4 regions of the Lentzea kristufekii genome follow, and region 2 is predicted to be linked to each of the others. Evidence: riboswitches for the same ligand, from Rfam matches in the RefSeq annotation. Region 2 holds a riboswitch; each other region holds the start of a gene.
The links. A riboswitch is a leader RNA that binds a small molecule or an ion and turns the genes downstream of it on or off. The one in region 2 is predicted to bind cobalamin.
Positions count from the first base shown of each region.

Region 1: linked by a shared signal. The riboswitch ahead of SK571_RS05680 (ribonucleoside-diphosphate reductase subunit alpha) and the one ahead of SK571_RS03465 (FecCD family ABC transporter permease) in region 2 are both predicted to bind cobalamin.
Region 3: linked by a shared signal. The riboswitch ahead of SK571_RS06620 (CbtB domain-containing protein) and the one ahead of SK571_RS03465 (FecCD family ABC transporter permease) in region 2 are both predicted to bind cobalamin.
Region 4: linked by a shared signal. The riboswitch ahead of cobN (cobaltochelatase subunit CobN) and the one ahead of SK571_RS03465 (FecCD family ABC transporter permease) in region 2 are both predicted to bind cobalamin.

Region 1 is NZ_JAXAVV010000002.1:451,153-455,357, reverse strand. Features, by position in the region: gene SK571_RS05695 (SDR family NAD(P)-dependent oxidoreductase) at 1-178, opposite strand, end outside; gene SK571_RS05690 (LysR family transcriptional regulator ArgP) at 411-1,268, opposite strand; gene SK571_RS05685 (LysE/ArgO family amino acid transporter) at 1,368-1,916, shown strand; cobalamin riboswitch at 2,114-2,325, shown strand; gene SK571_RS05680 (ribonucleoside-diphosphate reductase subunit alpha) at 2,433-4,205, shown strand, end outside.
Region 2 is NZ_JAXAVV010000001.1:701,898-706,102, forward strand. Features, by position in the region: gene SK571_RS03455 (ABC transporter substrate-binding protein) at 1-49, opposite strand, end outside; gene SK571_RS03460 (ABC transporter ATP-binding protein) at 46-786, opposite strand; gene SK571_RS03465 (FecCD family ABC transporter permease) at 786-1,808, opposite strand; cobalamin riboswitch at 1,843-1,971, opposite strand; gene SK571_RS03470 (YciI family protein) at 2,067-2,486, shown strand; gene SK571_RS03475 (3-isopropylmalate dehydrogenase) at 2,555-3,592, opposite strand; gene SK571_RS03480 (S8 family serine peptidase) at 3,873-4,205, opposite strand, start outside.
Region 3 is NZ_JAXAVV010000002.1:648,466-652,670, forward strand. Features, by position in the region: gene metH (methionine synthase) at 1-836, shown strand, start outside; gene SK571_RS06610 (HAD family hydrolase) at 874-1,500, shown strand; gene SK571_RS06615 (CbtA family protein) at 1,545-2,300, opposite strand; gene SK571_RS06620 (CbtB domain-containing protein) at 2,321-2,509, opposite strand; cobalamin riboswitch at 2,543-2,717, opposite strand; gene SK571_RS06625 ((2Fe-2S)-binding protein) at 2,766-3,425, opposite strand; gene SK571_RS06630 (phosphoribosyl-ATP diphosphatase) at 3,524-3,787, shown strand; gene hisG (ATP phosphoribosyltransferase) at 3,802-4,205, shown strand, end outside.
Region 4 is NZ_JAXAVV010000014.1:92,951-97,155, reverse strand. Features, by position in the region: gene SK571_RS27265 (precorrin-2 C(20)-methyltransferase) at 1-346, opposite strand, end outside; gene SK571_RS27260 (precorrin-8X methylmutase) at 343-963, opposite strand; gene SK571_RS27255 (hypothetical protein) at 960-2,036, opposite strand; cobalamin riboswitch at 2,045-2,179, shown strand; gene cobN (cobaltochelatase subunit CobN) at 2,215-4,205, shown strand, end outside.

The DNA of each region.
Region 1 (4,205 bases), on a different contig from region 2:
CCAGCGCGTCGACCACGGCGTACTCGGCGCCGAGCTCGGCGGCCTTGGCCTTGAGCGTCGCCTCCGTGCGGCCGGCCAGGTGCACGGTGGCGCCCGCTTCGGTGAACGCGGCGGCGATCGCGCCGCCCACGCTGCCCGCACCGCCGTAGATGACTGCGGTCTTCCCGTTGAGGTTCATCGGCTCGCCGGTCATGGTGTCGAGGCTAACTCGTCCAAAACCTCGCGGCTCGCTGATGACGACAGGCGTCTGCAAGTACCACCAACCCTTGATCGAATCGCCGTCGACCACACCCAACCTGTGTCCTGTCCGCTCGTACGTCCGTCAAGCTGTTGGTAGCAAGAAAGTGCCTGTTGATGTTGAGTTGGTGGTACTTGCAGACGCCATCAAGGCCGGGCGACGTGCTCGACGCCTAGCGCAGTGCGATGCGTGCCTCGGCCGCGACCGCCTCGGCCACCGCGGTCAGCGCCGGCGACTCGAGCTTCCACTGCTGCCAGTACAGCGGCACGGAGATGGTGCGGCCCGGCACGAGGTCGACGAGGCCGTCCTGGAGTTGTTGCGGTGGCACCATTCCCCAGCCGAGGCCGGCCACGATCGCCCGCACGTACACCTCGGACGACGGCACGTAGTGGCGGTGGTCCGAGGCACCACGGCCGCGGGTCAGCGTGCGCACGAAGCGGTCCTGCAGGTCGTCGTTGCGGTCGAACACGACGACCGGCGCGCCCGGCAGCCACGACTTCGGCGGGCCGTCCTCGTGGCGCTCCACAAAGGACTCCGAAGCCATTGCCGCGTAACGGATCTCGCCCAGCTTCGTCACCGAGCAGCCCGCCACCGGCTCGCGCGAGGACGTCACCGCCGCCATCACCAGGCCCTGCCGCAGCAACGCCGTCGTGTGGTCCTGGTCCTCGCGGTGCAGGTCGAACGAGATCCGCAGGTCGGGCGACACCCGTTGCAGGGCGGGCAGGAACCACGTGGCGAGCGAGTCGGCGTTCACCGCGATCGGCACCCGCACGACCGCGTCCGCGCCGAGCGCCGCGTCGAGGTCCTGGTCCAGAGCGAGCAGTTGCCGACCGTAGCGGACGATCACCTCGCCCGACGGCGTCAGCCGCACCGGGCGCGCCCGCACCAGCAGCACGCGGCCCGTCCGTTGCTCCAGGGCCTTGATGCGTTGCGAGACAGCGGAAGGTGTGACGTGCAGCGCGGCGGCGGCCGCGTCGAACGTGCCCGCGTCGACGACCGCGAGCAGCGTCCGCACCAGGTCGAGATCCATCACAGCCGCTAATGGTACGTAAGAATCTTTAGCTGGTCTCATCAAGACGGCGTAAATACCGTGGAAAGCGTGACTGACCTGCTGCTCGGCTTCGGCACCATGATGACCCTGATCGTCGCGATCGGCGCGCAGAACGCTTTCGTGCTGCGCCAAGGACTTCGGCGACACGCGGTGGCGCAGGTCGTCGCCGTGTGCGCCCTCTCGGACGCGATCCTGGTCGCGGTGGGCGTCGCCGGGTTCGGCGTGATCGTGAAGAAGTTTCCGCAGGCCATCGCGGTCGCGGCGGTCGTGGGCGGGATCTTCCTGCTGGGGTACGGGTTTCTGGCGGCGCGCAGGGCGTTCAGGCCGTCGGTGCTGAACGCGGGAACGGAGACGAACAGCCGGCCCGTGCTGACGGCGCTCGCACTGACGTGGCTCAACCCCCACGTCTACCTCGACACGCTGTTGCTCCTCGGCTCCATCGCGGCCGGACGGTGGCTGTTCGGGGTCGGCGCCGTGACGGCGAGCATCACCTGGTTCGTCGCGCTCGGGTTCGGCGCGCGGCTGCTCAGCCCGTTGTTCGCGAAGCCCCGCGCGTGGCGGGTGCTGGACGGCCTGATCGCCGCCGTGATGATCACTCTCGGGGTGACCCTGATCGCCGGGTCGTGATCATCACCAGCACCGCCGCGACGGCCAGGACACCGCTCGTCACGGGCGCCGCCGTCCCGGCGAAAAGGGACGCCGAAGCGAGGCCCGCACTGACCAGAGCACCGATGACGACCCGAGGCCGAAGATCACCCACGTTTCCGACCCTAGCCCACGACACGCGCATGTTGGGTGGTGATCCAGACCCCACCACCACATGTAGTATCTGCCGCGCCAGTGGTTCACCGACCCGACTCAACCGGGCCGGTGAGGCAAGAGGGAACCCGGTGGGAATCCGGGACTGCCCCGCAGCGGTGAGTGGGAACGAAAGCCGTCAACGAAGCACTGGGTCGCGAGACCTGGGAAGCGACGGCCGGTAGGCGCTAGAGGTACGCCCACGAGTCCGAAGACCTGCCATTGGTGTGCGCGCAAGCCTGCGCGCACGACACGGTGCCCCGAGGGAGGGCGGCTGTGTGCACCAGTGGTGTCGACCGCTGGCGCGCGCACGCGTTTCCTCGGGCCGATCTCGGAGGAGAGAGCGTGCCCGACCGCCTTTCAGTGGTCATCAACGAAGCTTGCGCCGACCTGCCCAACGCGTCGGCCGAGGCGGTTCTGGCCGAGACCAAGCGCAACCTCTACGACGGCATCACCGACGCCGAGCTCGCGCTCGCGCCGATCATGGCCGCCCGCACGATGGTCGAGCACGACCCGGACTACTCCTACGTCAGCGCCCGGCTGCTGCTGGACAAGCTCCGCGCCGAGGCCTGCGGAATCCCCTTGTCGCACGCCGAGATGACCGAGCGCTACCCGTCGTACTTCGCGGACTTCGTCCGCTACGGCATCGAGCTCGGGCAGCTCGACCCGCGCCTGGCCGACTTCGACCTGGCCAGGCTCGGCGCCGCGCTCGACGCCTCCCGTGACCTGAACTTCCAGTTCCTGGGCATGCAGACGCTCTACGACCGCTACTTCCTGCACCACGACGACCGCCGTTACGAGCTGCCGCAGGCGTTCTTCATGCGCGTCTCGATGGGCCTCGCCCTCGAAGAGGACGACAGGAACGCCCGCGCGATCGAGTTCTACGAGCTGCTGTCGAGCTTCGACTTCATGTGCTCGACGCCGACCCTGTTCAACTCGGGCACCACGCGCCCGCAGCTCTCGTCGTGCTTCCTCACCACCGTGGACGACGACCTCGCCGCCATCTTCCACGGCATCAGCAACAACGCGCTGCTCTCCAAGTTCGCCGGCGGTCTCGGCAACGACTGGACCCCGGTGCGCGGCATCGGCGCGCACATCAAGGGCACCAACGGCAAGTCGCAGGGCGTCGTGCCGTTCCTCAAGGTGGCCAACGACACCGCGGTAGCGGTGAATCAGGGCGGGCGCCGCAAGGGCGCGGTCTGCGCCTACCTGGAGACCTGGCACATCGACGTCGAGGAGTTCCTCGACCTGCGCAAGAACACCGGCGACGAGCGGCGCCGCACGCACGACATGAACACCGCGAACTGGGTGCCGGACGAGTTCCTGCGCCGTGTGCGCGCGAACGGGCAGTGGACGCTGTTCTCCCCCGACGAGGTGCCGGACCTGCACGACGCGTTCGGCAGCGAGTTCGCCGAGAAGTACCGCGCGTACGAGGAGAGGGCCGGCAACGGCGAGATCAAGGTCTTCCGCCGCGTGCAGGCCGTCGACCTGTGGCGGCGCATGCTGACCATGCTGTTCGAGACCGGCCACCCGTGGATCACGTTCAAGGACCCGTGCAACCTGCGTTCGCCGCAGCAGCACAGCGGTGTCGTGCACTCGTCCAACCTGTGCACCGAGATCACGCTGAACACCGCGGCCGACGAGGTCGCGGTCTGCAACCTCGGCAGTGTCAACCTCGCCCGGCACGTGACAGAGGCCGGCATCGACCACGCCCGGCTCGAGAAGACCGTGCGCACCGCGGTGCGGATGCTCGACAACGTGATCGACGTGAACTACTACACGATCCCGGAAGCCAGGAACTCCAACCTGAAGCACCGGCCGGTAGGCCTTGGCCTGATGGGTTTCCAGGACGCGCTGTTCACGCTCGGCACGCCAATGGCGTCGCAGGAGGCCGTCGAGTTCGCCGACCGCAGCATGGAGGAGATCAGCTACTACGCGATCTCCGCGAGCGCCGAGCTGGCGCGGGAACGCGGCGCCTACGCGTCGTTCGAGGGATCGTTGTGGAGCAGGGGGATCCTGCCGATCGACTCGGTCGAGGTCCTGGCCGCCGCGCGCGCCGAGGGTGAGCTGGAGCAGAACCGCGAGTCCACGATGGACTGGGCGCCGGTCAGGGAGATG
Region 2 (4,205 bases):
CACCGCAGCCGGAGACCAGCAGCAGGACGGCGCAGACGACGGTTCTCAAGGGGTGACCTCCTGGTCGAACAGGAGCTGGGGAACTCCCGATGTGGGGTGGGTGACGACGTGCGCGGTGACGTGGAAGACCTTGGCGATCAGTTCGGGGACCAGCACTTCGGCCGGTGTGCCGGACGCGACCACGCGGCCCTCGTCGAGGACGTACAGGCGGTCGCAGTAGGAGGCGGCGAGGTTCAGGTCGTGCAGGACCGTCAGCACGGTGACGCCCAGCCCGCGCGCGAGCCCCAGGACGTCGAGCTGGTGGCGGATGTCGAGGTGGTTCGTCGGCTCGTCCAGCACGAGGACGCGCGGTTCCTGGGCCAGCGCGCGGGCGATGAGCACGCGCTGGCGTTCGCCGCCGGAGAGGCTGAGGAAGCTCCGCGAGGCGAGATGCGAGACGTCCACCGTCGCCAGCGCTTCGGAAACGACCCGTGCGTCACGGGCGGGATCGCGGTCGTGCGGCAGGCGGCCCATCTCCACGACCTCGGCGACCGTGAAGTCGAACTCGACCTGCGACTCCTGCGTGAGCGCGGCCAGGTCGCGGGCGACGCCGTGTCGCTTGTGGACGTTCTCGCCGTCGAGCAGGACGGTGCCCGCGTCCGGCTTCAACGCCCGGTACACGCAGCGCAACGTCGTGGACTTGCCACTGCCGTTGGGGCCGACGATGCCGACGACCTCACCGGAGGCCTGCAGCGTGATGCCGGAGACGATGTCCCGGACGGTGACGCCGGTGAGCTCGACCCGCATCAGCGGCCTCCGAAGACGTAGGACCTGCGGCGCATCAGGAAGATGAAGCACGGCACGCCGAGTGCGGCGGTGATGACGCCGAGCGGCAGTTCCTCGGGCGCCGCGAGCATCCGCGCGGCCACGTCGACCCAGACCAGGAACGAGGCTCCGGCCAGCGGTGCGAGGGCGAGCACCTTGCGGTGGTCGGCGCCCACGACCATGCGCGTCAGGTGCGGCAGCATCAGCCCGACGAACCCGACGGCCCCGCTGACCGCCACCAGCACTCCGGTCATAGCGGCGGTGACGATGAACAGGTGCGTGCGGAACCGGTTCACCGCCACGCCGAGCGTGGTCGCGGTCTCGTCGCCCATCGCCATCGCGTTGAGCTGCCGCGCCTTGGTCGCCAGGTAGACGATGCCGGCCGCGGTCACCACGGCGGCGACGGGCAGCGACTGCCAGTTCGCCCCGCCGAGGCTGCCGAGCAGCCAGAACATCGCGGCCCGCGCCGCCTCACCGCGCGGTGCCTGGAACACCAGCAGCATCGCCACGGCGGAGAACCCGTACGCCAGCGCCGTTCCAGTCAGCACCAGCCGCAACGGTGTGAGCCCTCGGCTCGTGCGTGCGGTGATGTAGACCAGTGCGGTGGCGCCGAGGCCGGTCAGGAACGCCCCCACCGACAGCGCGTAGACGCCGAGACCGGACAGGACGCCGAGGGTCGCCACGGCCGTCGCGCCCACGCTCGCGCCCGACGAGATGCCGAGCACGTAAGGGTCGGCGAGCGCGTTGCGGACCATCGCCTGGATCGCCACGCCGACCGTGCTCAGACCCGCGCCCACGACCGCGGCCAGCAGGACGCGGGGAAGCCGGATGTTCCAGACGATGTGGTACTGCCCGGCGAGGTCGGCGGGGATCGTGCCGCCGGTCAGCGCCGCCCACAGGAGGTCGATCGTGAGGTCGAACGGAACGGAGACGGGGCCGAGCGCGACGCCCGCGACGAGGCTGACGGCGAGCACGCCGACGAGCGCGCTGATCTTGGAGATCACTTGGTCCTTCCCGCAGTCCACGGCGGAATCGGAAACACAGGCCGGCCGTGTGCGGGTATTCGGGCTCGTCCTCACGAGGAGGCCTACCGTTGCGGGTCAGCGCCGGACTTCGACCGGACTTCCCCCACGCACGACTGAGGCGACCCTACCTGCGGAAACAGGAAGTTCGGAAATTTTGCGGGTGTGATGTCGATCCAGTGCGGGGCCCGTTCGACCTGTGGACGTCAGCGAGGAAGACACCGAGCGAGGAGCCACACCGTGAAGTACATGCTGATCATGCGCGCCACCGACGAGGCCTACGCGAACATGGGCGAGTTCGACTTCGACAAGATGCTGGAGACGGTCGGCGCGTTCAACGAGGAGCTGATCCGCGCCGGTGTCCTGCTGGCCGCGGAAGGCCTCTCCGAGGCGTCCGAGGGCGTCGTCGTCGACTACTCCGCCGAACCCCCGGTCGTCACGGACGGCCCGTACGGCGAGACCAAGGAGCTGTTCAACGGCTTCTACCTGCTCAACGTCTCCTCGAAGGAGGAGGCGGTCGAGTGGGCCAAGCGCATGCCGATGACGGGTGCCGGGTTCAAGACCGAGATCCGCCGGGTGCCGTCCATCGACGAGTTCCCGCAGGACAACGAGTGGATCCAGAAGGAACGCGCGTGGCGTGAGGCCAACGGCCAGCTCTGAGCAGCGCGCGGAACGCCGAAGCCCCGGCCGGAGGATTCCGGCCGGGGCTTCAAAACGTCTGGCAGAACTCAGCCCGTGCGCACGTTCGACGACACGAGAGCCGCGAGCCTGTCACCGATCGCGTAGGTCTGACCCGGCGACTGGTGATCACGCGTGGCCAGATCGAACGCCACGGAGGCCTCGATCCGGCGCGCCGACTCGTGCTCGCCGAGGTGATCGAGCAGCAACGCGACCGACAGCACGGCGGCCGTCGGGTCGGCGATGCCCTGGCCCGCGATGTCCGGCGCCGAACCGTGCACCGGCTCGAACATCGACGGGTTGCGACGGGTCACGTCCATGTTCCCCGACGCGGCCAGGCCGATGCCACCCGTGACGGCGGCGGCGAGGTCGGTCAGGATGTCGCCGAACAGGTTGTCGGTGACGATCACGTCGTAACGGCCCGGGTCGGTGACCATGTGAATGGTCGCCGCGTCCACGTGCTGGTAGGCCACGGTGACGTCCGGGTGCTGCAGCGAGACCTCCTCCACGACGCGCGACCACAACGAGCCGGCGTGCGTGAGGACGTTCGTCTTGTGCACCAAGGTCAGGTGCCGGCGCTGCCGGTTCGAGGCACGCGCGAAGGCGTCCCTGACCACGCGCTCGACGCCGAACGAGGTGTTCAGCGAGACCTCGGTGGCGATCTCGTGCGGCGTGTCCTTGCGGAGCAGGCCGCCGTTGCCCGCGTACGGGCCCTCGGTGCCCTCGCGCACCACCACCATGTCGATCTCCGGCGGGTCCGCGAGCGGGCTGCGGACACCGGGGTAGAGACGAGCCGGGCGGAGGTTCACGTGGTGGTCGAGTTCGAAGCGCAGCCTCAGAAGCAGGCCCCGCTCCAGAATTCCGCTCGGCACCGACGGGTCGCCCACCGCGCCGAGCAGGATCGCGTCGTGCTGGCGAAGCTCTCCCAGCACCGACTCGGGCAACAACTCTCCCGTGGCGTGCCAGCGCGCCGCGCCGAGGTCGTAGCGAGTGATCTCGGCCGCCGGAACGACCTCACCGAGGACCTTCAGGGCCTCAGCGATGACCTCGGGCCCGATCCCGTCTCCTGGGATCACTGCGAGCCGCATCCACACACCTCCCAGGTGTCAGTCCCCAATTGGTGGGACTACTTTCCTTCGCGAAAGGCTACCGGCATCGCGGGTGCTCGCCGCATGCCGGACACCCCATCGGGGTGTTATCTCCCGTACTGCGGGACACCCACACGGCCCATATCCCACTTTCGAGTGTCACTCGACCGCAGGAACGGGGTCGCGTCAAGGGGTGACGGCAGGCAGTTCCAGGCCGTGACGTGCCGGGAGGCCCGGTTCCCAACGGAACCGGGCCTCCCGTGAAACATCCGATCTGGCGCTAGTAGGCGCCGCGTCCACCCGACTTCACCAGGACGACCGACGCGCGGTCACCGTTGGCGTTGTGGTGGTTGAGCACCAGCAGGCCGTCGGACTTGTCGGCCTTCAGCGAGGCCTCGTCCTTGTTGACGACGAGCGCGGTGCCCGGCTTCGCGAGGTACGAGAGCGCCGCGTCGCCGCCACCCTGCACCCACAGGCCCGGCTTGAGCGGGTCGTAGGACAGGTTGCGGTCGATCACGTCGATCAGCTTGTTCGCGTTGCCCGGCGCCGGGTAGTAGCCGCCGGTGCCCACGACGTACGAGATGCGGGCCGTGTCCTTCGACGCGTCGATGCC
Region 3 (4,205 bases), on a different contig from region 2:
TGGCCGTCGACAACCCGATCCCGGCTCCGCCGTTCTGGGGAAGCCGGGTCGTGAGGGGCATCCCGGTCGCGGAGTACTCGGCGTTGCTGGACGAGCGTGCGACGTTCATGGGCCAGTGGGGCCTGAAGGGCGCGCGCGGCGGCGGCCCGACCTACGAGGAGCTGGTCGAGACCGAGGGCCGCCCGCGCCTGCGCTACTGGATGGAACGCCTTGCCACGGAAGGTGTTCTTGCCCACGCCGCCGTCGTCTACGGCTACTTCCCGTGCGTCTCCGACGGCGAGGACCTGGTGATCCTGGAGGAGCCGGCGGCGGACTCCGCCGAGCGCTTCCGGTTCACCTTTCCGCGCCAGAAGAGGGATCGACGTCTCTGCCTGTCCGATTTCTGGCGTGCGCGGGAGTCGGGCGAGGTCGACGTGATCGCGTTCCACCTCGTGACGATGGGGCAGCCGATCGCCGACCACGCGAACGAGCTGTTCGCCAAGAACGCGTATCGTGAGTACCTGGAAGTCCACGGACTGGGGGTCCAGCTCACCGAGGCGCTGGCCGAGTACTGGCACAAGCGGGTCCGCGAGGAACTCGTGTGGCCGACGGGCGGCACTGTCGCCGCCGAGGACCCGGCCGACGTCGAGGAGTACTTCAAACTCGGCTACCGGGGTGCGCGTTACTCGTTCGGCTACGGCGCCTGCCCCGACATGGAAGACCGCCGGCGCATCGTCGAGCTCCTGGAGCCGTCGCGCATCGGGGTCTCGCTGTCCGAGGAACTCCAGCTACACCCGGAACAGTCCACCGACGCCTTCGTGGCGCACCATCCGGAGGCGAAGTACTTCAATGTCTGACCTGGCTGTGCCTGATCTTCACGGTGTCCTGTGGGACATGGACGGGACGCTGCTGGACTCCGAGAAGCTGTGGGACATCCCGCTCTACGAGTACGCGGAGAAGCTCGGCGGCGTCCTGTCGCTGGAGACCCGCGAACGCATGGTCGGCAGCAACGTGCCCACCACGATGCGCCTGCTGTTCGCCGACGTCGGCATCGAGCCCACCGAGGCCGACATGGCCGACGGCGCCGCGTGGATCTCGCGCCGCACCGAAGAGGTGTTCCGCGCCGGTCTGCCGTGGCGTCCGGGCGCCCAGGAGGCCCTGCGGGCCGTGCGCGCGTCGGGTGTGCCGATGGCGCTGGTGACGTCGACCGAGCGCTCGCTGACCGAGGTCGCGCTGGACACGATCGGGCGGGACCTGTTCGACGTGACCGTGTGCGGTGACGAGGTGGACGGGCTGAACAAGCCGCTGCCCGAGCCGTACCTGAAGGCGGCCCGGCTGCTGGGCGTGGACCCGGCGCGCTGCGTCGCGATCGAGGACTCGCCCACCGGGGTGGCCGCGGCTGTCGCCGCCGGGTGCACCGTGCTGGTCGTGCCGTGCGACGTCGAGGTCGAGGCGGGGGAGCGGCGGATCTTCCGCGACTCCCTCGTGGGCGTGGACGTCGACGTGCTGAAGGCTCTCTAGCCGGTGGTGCGGTGGTGGCCACTGCTGCGGCCACCACCGCACCGTCACGCGACTGCGGCCTTCTCGGCGGCCTTGGCCCTGCGGGTGGCCGGGTCGATCAGCAGGCCGAACACCACGCCGATGCCGACGTAGAGCGTGGCGAGCTGGGCGAGCGAGCTGAGGCGGAACTGCCACAGCACGTTCACCGGCATGTCCGCGGGGATCGTGTCCGGCGGCGCGGGGAACGCCAGCAGCACCGCCGCGGTGGCCGCGGCCACCGCGAGGAGCACGGCCGTCGTCCGCACCGGCTGCGACTGTGCGCGCAGCTGTTCGGCGAGCCAGCCGGCGGCCCACACGATCACCAGACCGGCCACCACCACACCGAGGTAGAGCGCGGTCCGGTAGTTCACCGTCGTCGGGTCGCCCACGGCGGGCGGGTTGGCGGGGTACTTGAGCCACGGCAGCAGTGCCACGGCACCGAACACCGCGGCACCGAACGCGAAGCTGCGGCTGAACGGCGTGCTGCCGGTGAACCAGCGCTTCGACAGCGCGTAGGCCGTGGCGAACACCAGGCCCACCGCGATGCCGACGATCACCACGCCGAGCATGCCGCCCACGACCTGGGCGCCACGGCCGACCAGCTCGTCGCCGCCACCGTGCGAGTGGCCGGCTTCTTCACCGGCGGGTGCCCGTGCCTCCTCGACCGCGAGCGCGGCACGAATCGGGATCTCGGTCACCAGGAGCTGCACCAGCGCGGACGCGACACCGGCGATACCGCCGGCCGCGACTCCGCGCAGCGCCAGAGACCTGTACGTCGTCATGTGCCTGATCCGGGATCGGATCAGTGGCACGGAACGCCGAGCGCGTGGCGCCCGTCGTGGAAGAACTCGTGCAGCATCTCGGAACCCGCGCCGAGCGCGAGGCCGTTCTCCTGCAGGACCAGGTAGGTGACGATCAGGCCGAGCAGTGACACGGCGAAGGCCCATTTGGGCACGCGGACGGCGGACAGGCTTGCTGCGGGGCTCGTCATGACGGGCTCCTCCATACCTCGTGGAAGGTCAACTCTCCTTGCGGCGCCGCAGCCGGTCTCCTGACTCCCGGATCAACGCTGCCCCCGCGTCTTCCCAGTCCCGGCGGGGACCAGTGACGTGCTCGGCGGGGATCGCTTCCCGGTCACAGTGGCGAGGACCGCGCCGGATTTTCACCGGCTTCCCGTCACTGCGGCGCGTGCACCGTAAGTTGATCGGCCCGTTAAGCACAACCGGCCATAAGAGTTGTTGCGTTCCTCACTTCACGAGTGGACAGTCACCGCACTTCCCACCTGCGGCGACGCGGTAGTAAAGACAACAGCTCCTGCGCCGGAACGTGACCTCGCCGGGGAACGTGATGAATTCTCCCGCCTGTTCGAACGGCGGCGCGCTCATGAGCCGTTCGCCTCGTTCTTCCGCTTCCTCGGCGGTGAGCATCCGTGCGCGAACAACCATTTTGAGCGCGCCCGCGATGTTCGACATGGCGTTGCCCCACAGCAGTCCGCGTGCCACCGGGGTGACCCGCTGGATCGCCTCCACCACCGGTTCGAGCGCTTCCGCGGCCTGTGGGCCCAGCCGCGGCTGGTCGATGCGGACGCTCAGGCCGTTCGTCGGGTGGTGCTGCCACCACAGGTTCTCCGGGCGGACGTCGATCGGGATGTTCGCGGCCGTGAGCGGGCTGAGCAGCCGTGCCGTGTAGCTGAGGAAGAACAGGCTCGCCGCCACGCGCGGTTCGTCGGCTTTGTACCGGTTCGCGATGGCATCGATCGTGGTCTTGAGCGCAGGGCCCTCCAGCAGTGCCGTTCCCGGCGACCAGGATTCGTCGGGGCGGCCCACGTCGAGGGCGAAGAAGGGATTGATTCCGCGCACCCGGCGCAGCGCTTCGAGTACCTCGGCGAACTCAGACACGAAGTTCACGCTACCGAGTGTCTCTGCAGGACAGATCACGTCCACCGCCTGGGACAGATGCGACCGCGGTGTGGACGGGGGTCCGCGGGATGGGAGGATGTCGTGCCGTGAAGACCTTCGATTCCCTGTTCGCTGAACTGACCGAACGAGCCGCCACCAAGCCGGAGGGTTCCGGCACCGTCGCTGCGCTCGAGGCCGGGGTCCATGCGCAGGGGAAGAAGGTCCTGGAGGAGGCGGGCGAGGTCTGGATCGCCGCCGAGTACGAGTCCGACGAGAAGCTCTCCGAAGAGATCTCGCAGCTGCTCTACCGCCTCCAGGTGCTCATGCTCGGCCGTGGCCTCACCCTCGAAGACGTCTACAAGTACCTCTGACGGAAGACTTTCACATGCTGCGCGTTGCAGTCCCGAACAAGGGCGCGCTCGCTGAACGCGCCTCCGCCATGCTCACCGAGGCCGGGTACCGGCAGCGGCACGAGCCGCGCGATCTGACCGTGCTCGACAACAACAACGAGGTCGAGTTCTTCTTCCTGCGTCCCAAGGACATCGCGATCTACGTGGCGTCCGGCGACCTCGACCTCGGCATCACCGGCCGGGACCTGGCCGCCGACTCGGGCGCCGACGACAACGGCTCCTCCGTCGAGGAGTTGCTCGCGCTGGGCTTCGGCTCGTCGACCTTCCGCTACGCCGGGCCCCGCGGCACGGACTGGAAGGTCTCCGACCTGGAGGGCAAGCGCCTCGCCACGGCGTACCCGAAGCTCGTGGGCCGCGACCTCAAGGCCCGCGGCATCAC
Region 4 (4,205 bases), on a different contig from region 2:
AGCCGTAGAAGAACGGGTCTCCCGCCGCCAGGACGACGACGTCGCGTCCGGCGTCGAGGTGCGCGGCCAGCTTGCCGGCGGCCTCCTCGTAGAAGGCGTCGATCTCGCCCTGGTAGTCGTCCGTGTACTCGGTCGTGACCGGGTAGACGAGCTGTTCCATGATCTGCGGATTCGGATCATTTCGGCTACGGAAGTACGGCGCCGCGATGGTCTTGGCGACCGACTTGCCGTGCCGGGCGCTGTGGAACGCCACCACGTCGGCCTCGCTGATGAGTCGCGCGGCCTTGACCGTCACGAGTTCCGGGTCGCCGGGACCCAGGCCGACGCCGTAGAGCTTGCCCGTCATTCTTCCTCGCTCGCGATCGCGTTGATGGCCGCCGCCGTCATGGCACTGCCGCCGCGTCGGCCGCGCACCACGAGGTGCTCCAGATCCGTTGCGGCCAAAGCTTCCTTGGACTCCGCCGCCCCGATGAACCCGACCGGGATGCCCAGGACCGCGGCGGGTCGCGGTGCTCCGGCGGCGATCAGGTCGAGGAGGTGGAACAACGCGGTGGGGGCGTTGCCGATCGCGATCACCGCGCCGTCGAACCGGTCCGCGAGCAGCTCAAGGGCGGCGGCACTGCGCGTGTTGCCGATCTCCTGCGCCCGCGCGGGGGTGCGCGGATCCTGGAGGTAGCAGAGGACCTCGTTGTCCTTCGGCAGGCGGCGGCGGGTCACGCCGGACGCGACCATGTTGGCGTCGCACAGGATCGGGGCGCCCGCCCGCAACGCCGCGCGGGCGTCGCGCACGACGTTCGGGGAGAACGCGACGTCGTCCGGCAGGTCGGTCATGCCGCACGCGTGGATCATGCGGACGACGACTTTCGCGACGTCGCCGGGGAACCTGGTGAGGTCCGACTCCGCGCGAATGGTGGCGAAGGACTGGCGGTAGATCTCCGCCCCGTCCTTGATGTACTGCGTCAACGGATCTCCTCGTAGCCGTCGCCGGTCGCGACGAACTCGATCACATCGCCGGCGGGACGGCCGCACCGGCGGGCACAGCCCGACCAGTGCACCGCGCCGGGCCTGTCGGACCTGCTCCCTGGAATTGAAATTGGGGGTACCCGGCCTGGCGCGTGTGTGTGGTGCGACGCATCGGCCTGTGCAGGCGCATGGGTCTGCGCGGGCGCATCGACCCAAGCGCGCACATCTGCCCGCACGTCGGAGAGCGACTTCGCGCAGCCGGGGCGGCCGGTGCAGGCGCTGACGCCGTGCCAGGGGGAGGCGGGGTCGGTGATCAGGCCGGTGACGTCGGTGCCGGCGGGCACGACCAGGCTGCGCCACGGGGTCAGGCGGAGGGGGACGCCGGGCAGCCGGCGGGCGTCGAGCCGGCCCAGCGGAACTCCCGGGGTCAACGGTGAAGGTGCGACAGGAGTCACAACCGGGGTGAAGCGAGGGGCGTCGGTGGCGCCGAAGTGAGCGGTGATCTTTCGCACACCGTCGTCCACTTCGGACAGGCGCCAGGCGGGTCCGCGCATCGACTGGAACAGGCGGGCGGCGGTCACGACGGCGTCGACCGGGTCGGACACGCGGACACCTGTATCGGTACCGGCGAGCAGGAGCACGTCCCCGGCGAGCCCGAGGTCGCCGCCCAGTCCGCTCACCGAAGCGCCGACCGTGACCAGGAAACGCCCTGGTAGCGAGGCCAGTCCGGGGTCCGCGCACAGCGCCGCGTCCAGCGCGTCGACCAGGGCCTGGTTGTCGTCCATGGGCGCCGCGATGATGTTGCGGATGCGCTCGTGCGACCAGGAGGGCAGCAGGCCCGCCGCACGCATCCGCTCGCCCAGCTCCACCCCGTCCGCGAGCCCCCTGATCTGGAGGTTCGCCCGCGAGGTCAGCTCGATCGAACCGGTGCCCAGTTCGGCGGCGGCAAGACGGACGGCATCCCACTGAGCAGCGGAAAGAGTGCCGCCAGGCACCCGGATGCGCGCCAGCCCGCCGTCGGCCGCGGCGTGCAGCTCGACGGCGCCGGGGCAGGCGTCCGGGTGACTACGCATAGGTCGGACTGTAACCCGCCGGTTAGGGTGAGCCCGAACGACGAAGCGCAGGAGGAAGCCGGTGTGAATCCGGCGCGGTCCCGCCACTGTGACCAGCGAACACCGCTGGGAGTCAGGAACTCCGCTTCGCCAGTCACCCGCACTTTGGGGCGAGGACCCCACGAGGGATGGAGCCTGCGTGATCCTGCTGCTGTCGACCTCCGACACCGACCTGCTGTCGGCGCGTGCGAGCGGAGCCGAGTACCGGCTCGGCAACCCCGCCCGGCTCACCGTCGACGACCTGCCCGCGCTGGTCGACGGCGTCGAGCTCGTCCTCGTGCGCATCCTCGGCGGTCGCCGGATGTGGGAGGAGGGCCTCGACTGGCTGCTGGCCGGGGGCCTGCCCGTGGTGGTGCTCGGCGGTGAGCAGCAGCCCGACGCGGCGCTGATGGAGCTCTCCACGGTGCCCGGTGGCGTCTGCGCGGAGGCGCACCTCTACCTCGCGCACGGCGGCCCGGCGAACCTCACCGAGCTGCACAAGTTCCTGTCCGACACCGTGCTGCTGACCGGCCACGGCTTCGAGGCCCCCGCCGCCACTCCCTCGTGGGGTGTGCTGGAACGGGAGACCCGGCCGGAAGAGGGCCCGACGGTCGCGGTGCTCTACTACCGCGCGCACCACGTCGCCGGGAACACGGCCTTCGTGCACGCCCTGTGCGATGCGATCGAGGCCAAGGGCGGCAGGCCGCTGCCGGTCTACTGCTCCTCGCTGCGCACCGCCGAACCCGAGCTGCTCGACACGCTGCGCCAGGCCGACGCGCTGGTCGTGACGGTGCTCGCGGCCGGCGGCACGAACCCCGCCAAGGCGTCCGCCGGTGGCGACGACGAAGCGTGGGACGTCGGTGCGCTGGCCGCGCTCGACGTGCCGATCCTGCAGGGCCTGTGCCTCACGTCGAGCCGCGAGTCCTGGGACTCCAACGACGACGGACTGTCTCCTTTGGACACCGCGACCCAGGTCGCGATCCCCGAGTTCGACGGCCGGATCATCACGGTTCCGTTCTCCTTCAAGGAGATCGACGCCGACGGCCTCACGGTCTACGTCGCCGACCCGGAACGGGCGCTGCGCGTCGCGGGCATCGCGGTCCGGCACGGCCGTCTCCGCCACATCCCGGTCGCCGACCGCAAGGTCGTCGTGATGCTGTCGGCCTACCCGACGAAGCACTCCCGCATCGGCAACGCGGTCGGGCTCGACACGCCCGCGTCGACCGTCCGGCTGCTGAAGGCCATGCAGGAGCACGGTTACGACATCGGTGACGAGCTGCCGGGCGTGCAGGAGCTCGACGGCGACAAGCTGATCCACGCGCTGATCGCGGCCGGTGGGCAGGACGCCGACTGGCTGACGCAGGAGCAGTTCGAGAGCAACCCGATCCGCATCGCGGCGGCCGACTACCGCGAGTTCCACGAGACGCTGCCCGACGAGTTCCGCGAGTCGATGCGCGAGCACTGGGGCGAGGCGCCGGGCTCGTTGTTCGTCGACTTCTCGAAGTCGAAGGACGGCGAGATCGTGCTGGCCGCGCTGCGGTCCGGCAACGTCGCGGTGATCGTCCAGCCGCCGCGCGGGTTCGGCGAGAACCCGATCGCGATCTACCACGACCCCGACCTGCCGCCGTCGCACCACTACCTGGCCGCGTACCGGTGGATCGAGTCCAACTTCGGTGCCGACGCCGTCGTGCACGTCGGCAAGCACGGCAACCTGGAGTGGTTGCCGGGCAAGACGGTCGGCATGTCGGCGTCCTGCGGCACGGACGCCGCGCTCGGCGACCTGCCGCTGATCTACCCGTTCCTCGTCAACGACCCCGGCGAGGGCACGCAGGCGAAGCGGCGCGCGCACGCCACGCTGGTCGACCACCTCGTGCCGCCGATGGCCCGCGCCGACAGCTACGGCGACATCGCGCGCCTGGAGCAGTTGCTGGACGAGTACGGGAACATCTCCGCGATGGACCCGGCCAAGGTGCCGGCGATCCGCGCGCAGATCTGGACGCTGATCAAGGCCGCGAAGCTCGACCACGACCTGGGACTCGACGACCGGCCCCACGACGCGGAGTTCGACGAGTTCATCCTGCACGTCGACGGCTGGCTGTGCGAGGTCAAGGACGTCCAGATCCGTGACGGCCTGCACGTCCTCGGCGAGGC